DNA from 2 places in the Pseudomonas sp. 1L-E-NC-VB-C3 genome. Region 1 is predicted to be linked to the other one. Evidence: riboswitches for the same ligand, from Rfam matches in the RefSeq annotation. Region 1 holds a riboswitch; the other holds the start of a gene.
The links. Region 1 has a riboswitch for cobalamin ahead of cobO (cob(I)yrinic acid a,c-diamide adenosyltransferase). Riboswitches for the same ligand answer to the same signal wherever they lie in the genome.
Positions count from the first base shown of each region.

Region 1 (3,398 bases):
GCGTTTTGCGCCAGCGCGACGTGATGCAACTCTGGATAGCCGCCCGGCAGATACAGGCTGTCCGCCTCGGGCAATTGCGTGTCGCGGATCGGCGAGAAGAAGCGCAATTCGGCGCCCATCGCCCGCAGCAGATCGAGACTGGCGCCATAGGTGAAGGCAAAGGCTTCATCGCGGGCAACGGCGATGCGCACACCTTTTAATAGAGGCTCGGCGGCGATGATCTCAGGCGCGGCGAATTCTACGGCGGGTGGCAGCGCGACCTCGCAACTGCTGGCCAGCGCATCGGCGGCCGCGTCGAGGCGCAGATCCAGATCATTCAATTCGCTGGCCTGAACCAGGCCGAGGTGGCGGCTCGGCAATTCGATACCGGTTTCGCGGGACAGCGCACCGTACCAGCGCAGACCTTCGGTGAGGCTGCCTTCGAGCAATTGCGCATGGCGCAAGGTGCCGACGCGGTTGGCCAGCACGCCAGCGAACGGCAAGTCCGGCTGATACTTGGCCAGGCCCAGCGCCAAGGCGCCAAAGGTCTGCGCCATGGCGGTGCCGTCGATCACGCCGAGCACCGGCACACCGAAGTGGCGCGCCAGATCAGCGCTGGATGGCGTGCCGTCGAACAGGCCCATCACGCCCTCGATCAGAATCAGGTCAGCCTCGGCGGCGGCTTCCCACAACAGCCGGCGACTTTCCTGCTCGCCGACCATCCACATGTCCAGTTGATACACCGGCGCACCGCTGGCGCGCTCGAGGATCATCGGATCGAGAAAGTCCGGGCCGCATTTGAATACGCGCACCTTGCGCCCCTGATTGCGATGCAAACGGGCGAGTGCGGCGGTGACGGTGGTCTTGCCCTGACCGGAGGCCGGCGCGGCGATCAACACCGCCGGGCAGTGACGTGGTTGCTTCAAAGTTCGACGCCTTTCTGCGCTTTGATCCCGGCCTGAAAGGCGTGCTTGAGCATGCCCATCTCGGTAACCGTGTCGCCCATCTCGATCATTTCCGGCTTGGCGCCGCGACCGGTGACCACCACGTGCTGCATCGGCGGGCGCGCTTGCAAATCGCTGAGCACCTGATCGAGATCGAGGTAGCCGTGCTTGAGGGCGATGTTCAATTCATCGAGCACCACCAGACCGATCGAAGGGTCGCGCAACAATTCACGCGAGACTTCCCAAGCGGCGGTCGCAGCGGCGATGTCGCGCTGACGATCCTGGGTTTCCCAGGTGAAGCCTTCGCCCATGACGTGGAAACGCACCTGCTCGGGGAAGCGGCGGAAAAACAATTCTTCGCCGGTGCTGTTGCGGCCCTTGATGAACTGCACAACGCCGCACTGCATGCCGTGGCCCATCGCGCGGGCGAGCATGCCGAACGCCGAGCTGCTCTTGCCTTTGCCATTGCCGGTCAGCACCAGCACCAGGCCACATTCGTCGGGCGAGCTGGCAATGCGTTCGTCGATCACGGCTTTCTTGCGCTGCATGCGCGCCAGATGGCGTTCGTCACGCTCGGGGGAATCAGTCATGGGGGAGCTCTCCGTTGAGGCTGGATAACGGCGGGCAGGAACAAGAATAGACGGCAAAAAGCCTGGCATCGCCCACCGTGATGCCGCTGAGATGGATCAGGCCGGTCTCCGGGCTCATGAGCGGCGTTTCGCCGGACTGCGCGCCTTCCCGCTTCTTTCGAGGCAGTGGCTCAAGGCGCAGTTTTCACTCATTTACCGTTGCGGGGGCAGCGCCGGGATCGTCGTGGCTTCGCTTGAAGACCACCCTCACCGGCTTCCCTGTTTCACTCTGTCGACGCGGGGCCACAGAGCACCTGAAACAAGCGGCGAAGGTTAGAGGGTTGGGGGTGGAGCGTCAATTGAAGAGGCGCTTTGCGCGCGAATAACTGCCGCTGATCCATTGTGCAGCGGCAATCTTGTGCCAGACTGCGACAAGTGATATCAAAGAGCCATGCTTTTCCCGAAAAGCCCATTACAACAATAAGGATGACGACGATGCAAGGCATGATCATCAGCAACCCGCGCCTGGAATTTCTGCGCCCGGTGCTGGAACGCTGGTTTGACTGTATCGATCGCTACAACACTGTACGCGGCGACAACGACACGCCGTACTGGCACGACGAGAAAGCCAATCTCGGCCTGCTCGCGGCAGCGGCGTGGATGGCTGAAATGGTCACGCTGAACGACACGGCCACGCGCAAACAGAACGAAGAAGGCGAACGCAATGCTCGCGCCGACCTGCTGATTGCCGGCGCCGAAGACCGCGCGTTCATTCAGGCCACGCAACGCTGGCCACGGGTCAACAACCTCAACCTGACCCAGGCCCTGCTCGACATCACCGTTGATGCCAAGCGCATCAGCTACGCCAGCGATCTCAAGCTCGGCTGCCTCTTTGTTGCTCCGCAAAAACCTCAGCACAGCGCCAGCCCCGAAGAATTGCAGGACATGGTCGACGACCTGCAAAAGGAACACACCTGCGCCGTGGCCTGGTATTTCCCCTACGCCTATCGCAAATTGCACAGCGACGCGGGCAACTATCATCCGGGCATCGCCGTGCTGTTCAAGGAAGCCCGCGGTTGAGCAGTTGAACCATCGGGCCTGCGCCCTCCTCTATGTTTAGGAATGCATTCATAGGGAAGATCAGCAATGCGCAAGGCCCAACTCGCTCTTATCATCGCCGTCGCTGGCGGGCTCGCCGCCTGCGGTGAAACCTCCAGCCTGCAAGTCTCCGACGGCACCGGCCCGTCGCCGAAACTGCCCGAACCGAACAAGACGCTGATCCCGACAGTCAACATCGCCCCGGCGGTGGGCTGGCCGGACGGCGCGAAACCGACCGCAGCGGCCGGCACCCAGGTCGCCGCGTTTGCCGAAGGTCTTGATCACCCGCGCTGGCTCTACGTGCTGCCCAACGGCGATGTGCTGGTGGCGGAGACCAATGCGCCGCCCAAGCCCGATGACAGCAAAGGCATTCGTGGCTGGGTGATGAAGAAAGTCATGGGCAAGGCCGGCGCCGGCGTGCCCAGCCCGAACCGCATCACCCTGCTGCGTGATGCCGACCACGACGGCGTCGCAGAAACCCGCACGGTGTTCCTGCAGAACCTCAACTCGCCGTTTGGCATGACGCTCGTCGGCAATGATTTGTATGTGGCCGACACCGACCGCCTGCTGCGCTTCAACTACGAGCCGGGCGCCACCGAGATCAAGACCCAACCGATCAAAGTCGTCGACTTGCCCGGCGGCACGCTGAATCACCACTGGACCAAAAACGTCATCGCCAGCAAGGACGGCAACAAGCTCTACGTCACCGTCGGCTCGAATAGTAACGTCGGCGAAAACGGCCTGGATCAGGAAGAAGGCCGCGCGGCGATCTGGGAAGTGGATCGTGCGACCGGCAATCACCGGATCT
Region 1 covers NZ_JBXAWD010000007.1:257,586-260,983, reverse strand. The annotation lists gene AC0Z5Z_RS14055 (cobyrinic acid a,c-diamide synthase CobB) at 1-905, opposite strand, end outside; gene cobO (cob(I)yrinic acid a,c-diamide adenosyltransferase) at 902-1,513, opposite strand; cobalamin riboswitch at 1,596-1,825, opposite strand; gene AC0Z5Z_RS14045 (hypothetical protein) at 1,988-2,572, shown strand; gene AC0Z5Z_RS14040 (PQQ-dependent sugar dehydrogenase) at 2,639-3,398, shown strand, end outside.

Region 2 (3,398 bases), on a different contig from region 1:
ATGATCTCGAAAGGAATGCTCAGCTCACGCAAGTGGCGGATCTGCTCACCAATCGCGCCGTACAGACCTGGATCCCCCGAATGCACACGGGCCACATCCTGGCCTTTGGCATGGGCGCTCCTGATCAAATCGATGATTTGTTCCAGATGCAGTTCGGCGCTGTTGGCCACGATTTCGGCCTGATGACCTTCCAGCACCGCTGCGGGTACCAGCGAGCCGGCATAAATGATCACCGGGCAGCTGCGAATCAGCCGTTGGCCTTTGACGGTGATGAGTTCCGGGTCGCCGGGGCCGGCGCCGATGAAGTAGACGGTCATCGTTGAATCCTTGTGAAGAGGCGCAGGCACACTGCAGATGAAGCGTGCTCATGATCGATGGCGGGGATTATCGGGATTTTATGCAGCGCCGGCCAATGCCAGCGTGGCCTGCGCATATTTCTGCCGGTGGATCAGCAGTTTCGCCGGCGCCTGAATCAGTTGCTCGGCGAGCGCCAGCGCGGCGCTTTCCGCCACGCCGTAGCAGCCGGTGCGCTCAAAGGCGATCTGCGATTGATGGCTGAGGCGCTGCTGATAGGGCGCCAGTTCGGCACTGTTGAAATACTGCAGCGGCAGGTTCAATTGTGTGGCCAGTTCCAGCAACCCCGGTTCGTCGCGCTTGAGGTCGATACTCGCCAAAGCCTTGACCGCTCGCAGCTCGATGCGGTGCGCCTGCAACGCTTGATCGAGTAACGCACGCAACGTACTGGCCGGGCAGCCCCGCTGGCAGCCGAGGCCGACCACGAGGGTCGGCGCTGCGCGGTCATCGGTCATGCCTGATATGGGCCTGCGCTTTTGCGGCGGAACAACCATGCACTGATCAGGCCCAAGGCCAGCCAGAACGCGACGTTGGTCAGCTGCGAAGCGATTTTGAACTGGGTTTCCAGTGCCTCTGGAGCGAGCATCGAATGCACCTGCGGTTGCGGCGCGCCGATCACATGCGGCACGGCGAGAATCGCTACACCAAGAAGCTTCATCAGCCAGTGACGGCTGAAGGCGATCAGTGCCAGGCCGACGGCGGTCGAAGCGGCAGTGCCGATCCACCAGATCTGCCGCGAAGCCAGATCGGCAGCCGCAGTGCCCGGCAATTCAGGTGGCAGGCCCAGGGTCGGCGCAAGAACGAACGTGGCGTAACCGGCCAGACCCCAGAGCAGCCCTTGCGAGGTCTTGGTCGGCGCGCGCAAGGTGTACAGGCCGGCGAGCATCAAGGCGAAACCCACTGCCACCACCAGATTACCGCCAGTGGTCGAGACCACACGCTGCCAGCCGTCTTCCGGCTCCCAGGCTTCGCCATCATGGCTGTGGGCGGCGGTGCCGGCGGCGTGTTCGTGGACTTGCGCGACCGGTTCGGATTTCTCGAAGGTTTCGGCCTGCAGAATCAGTGGCGATACCCAGAAACTCTGCAGCAAGGTCAGCAGCAGGGCGGCCAGCAAGCCGGTGAAGCCTGCGGTTTGCGCGATACGCTTGATCATTTCGGCAGGCCTCAGTGGCACGGGAACGCGGCGCTGTGGCGGGTATCGTGGGCGGCGTTGTGCACCGCTTCGATGTGCGAGAAACCGGCGAACCAGACCAGGCTGGCACCGAGGATCGAGGCGAAGAGGGCGGCGGCGACGCGTTGGCCGAGTGTGGTGCTGCTGGAGATGTGGTCAGTGTGGCTGACGGTGTTACTGATGATCGACATAGCGCTTCCCTCTGAAATGTCAGCGGGTAAACAGAGCGCATGAAAATCCCTGCGGGCCGGGCACGCAGGGATTTCGAACAGCGCCCGCCCACCGCGGGTTTGTTTGTGTTCAGCGGCGCTTGCGCGTGCTGGGTGTTGCGGGCCGGTCTCCGGGCTCGCGAGGGGTTGGCTGGTCGCCGACCTGCAAGCATCACCTTCCCATGCCGGGGCACAGTGGATCTGACGCTTCGCTCGCTTACCGTTGCGGGGGCAGCACCGGACTGACATGGCTTTGAGTAAAGCACATGATTCACCGGTTTCCCGTTTCACCCTGTGAGGGGCACCCGTAACAAGGTGTGCAGGAGAACATGGGTTTGGGTTTTTAGTCAATTTCCGGGGGCGGATCCGTTGCGGGGGGGGGGGCTTTTTTTCGGGTGTTTTTGTGTGTATATCCGTTGCTGCGGGTGTTGCTGATTACGGTTTCGCCCTTACGGCGAGGCACTTTTTCCAAACGCCGAAAAAGTACCCAAAAAGGCTTGCTCCTACGTTCGGCCCTCGCAGGCTCGGGTTCCTTCGCTCCGGGACTGATCCGGGCGCAGCGGCTCCGGTTTGCTTCGCTGCACCTACACTCGCTGTGTACGACTGCGTCGTACGGTCGCTGCGCTCCCACGCCCGGATCAATCCCTCCACTCAGCCTTCCGACGTCGCCGGTGGATCAAGATCAAGGGCACTCGAGCTTGCGCTCATTGTTGAGTGGGGCGGCTTCGCCGCGAGCAGCTGCGCTGCTTTGCTTTTGCTTTTGTGGGAGCGAGCCTGCTCGCGAAGGCGGCCTGACAGCCGACCTGTTCTTGAGCTGGTGCGCGATCCAACTGTAGGAGCTGCCGAAGGCTGCGATCTTTTGCTTTTGCCTTTGCTTTTGCTCTGGCTTTTGATCTTTTGCCCCTTCGGCAGGCTTCGTTACGGGATCGATCCGGGGGTGGGAGCGCAGCGACCGTACGACGCAGTCGTACACAGCGGAAGGAGGTGCAGCGAAGCAAACCGTAGCCGCTGCGCCCGGATCGGTCCCGTAACGAAGGTACCCCGAGCCCCAGCGAGCGGGCCGTACGCCGGGGCAAAGCCTTTTGGTTCCTTTTTGGCGTTTGAAAAAGGGACTCGCTGTAAGAGCGAAACCATAAGAAGCCGTTACCGCAGCAACGGATATACCCCCAGTTTCAGACTCACCGACCATTGACCCACGACGGACCCATGCGTAGCCTTGCGCTTTCGAGGTTCTTCGGCACTCGCCGAAGCTAAGAAGGGAACGCGGTCAAAGCCGCGGCTGCCCCCGCAACTGTGAACGGTGATGTTCGTTGCCACGCCACTGCCAGCTCAACCGATGAGCCAGCGGGAAGGCGCAATGGACGCCAGGCCCAACGCCTGAACGCCGTCAGCCAGGAGACCTGCCTCGTCACAGATTCTCACTACAACCGGGCGGGGTGATCCGGTGGCGAATGCTTCCGGCGTGCACGCGCGCTGCCGGTTCTCGTCCCGTATGCCCGCCGCTTGCCAAAGGGCATACCGATGAAAACACTGGCCAAACTCCCCGTCACCATCGTCACCGGTTTCCTCGGTTCGGGCAAAACCACGCTGCTGCGGCACATGCTCGACAACGCTCAGGGCCGGCGCATCGCGGTGATCGTCAACGAGTTTGGCGAGCTGGGCAT
Region 2 covers NZ_JBXAWD010000010.1:47,396-50,793, forward strand. The annotation lists gene cobM (precorrin-4 C(11)-methyltransferase) at 1-317, opposite strand, end outside; gene AC0Z5Z_RS17220 (cobalamin biosynthesis protein) at 396-809, opposite strand; gene AC0Z5Z_RS17225 (CbtA family protein) at 806-1,507, opposite strand; gene AC0Z5Z_RS17230 (CbtB domain-containing protein) at 1,519-1,716, opposite strand; cobalamin riboswitch at 1,840-2,058, opposite strand; cobalamin riboswitch at 2,945-3,156, shown strand; gene cobW (cobalamin biosynthesis protein CobW) at 3,256-3,398, shown strand, end outside.
Region 2: it holds a riboswitch for cobalamin, as region 1 does, so the genes downstream of both, AC0Z5Z_RS17230 (CbtB domain-containing protein) here and cobO (cob(I)yrinic acid a,c-diamide adenosyltransferase) in region 1, are expected to answer to the same signal.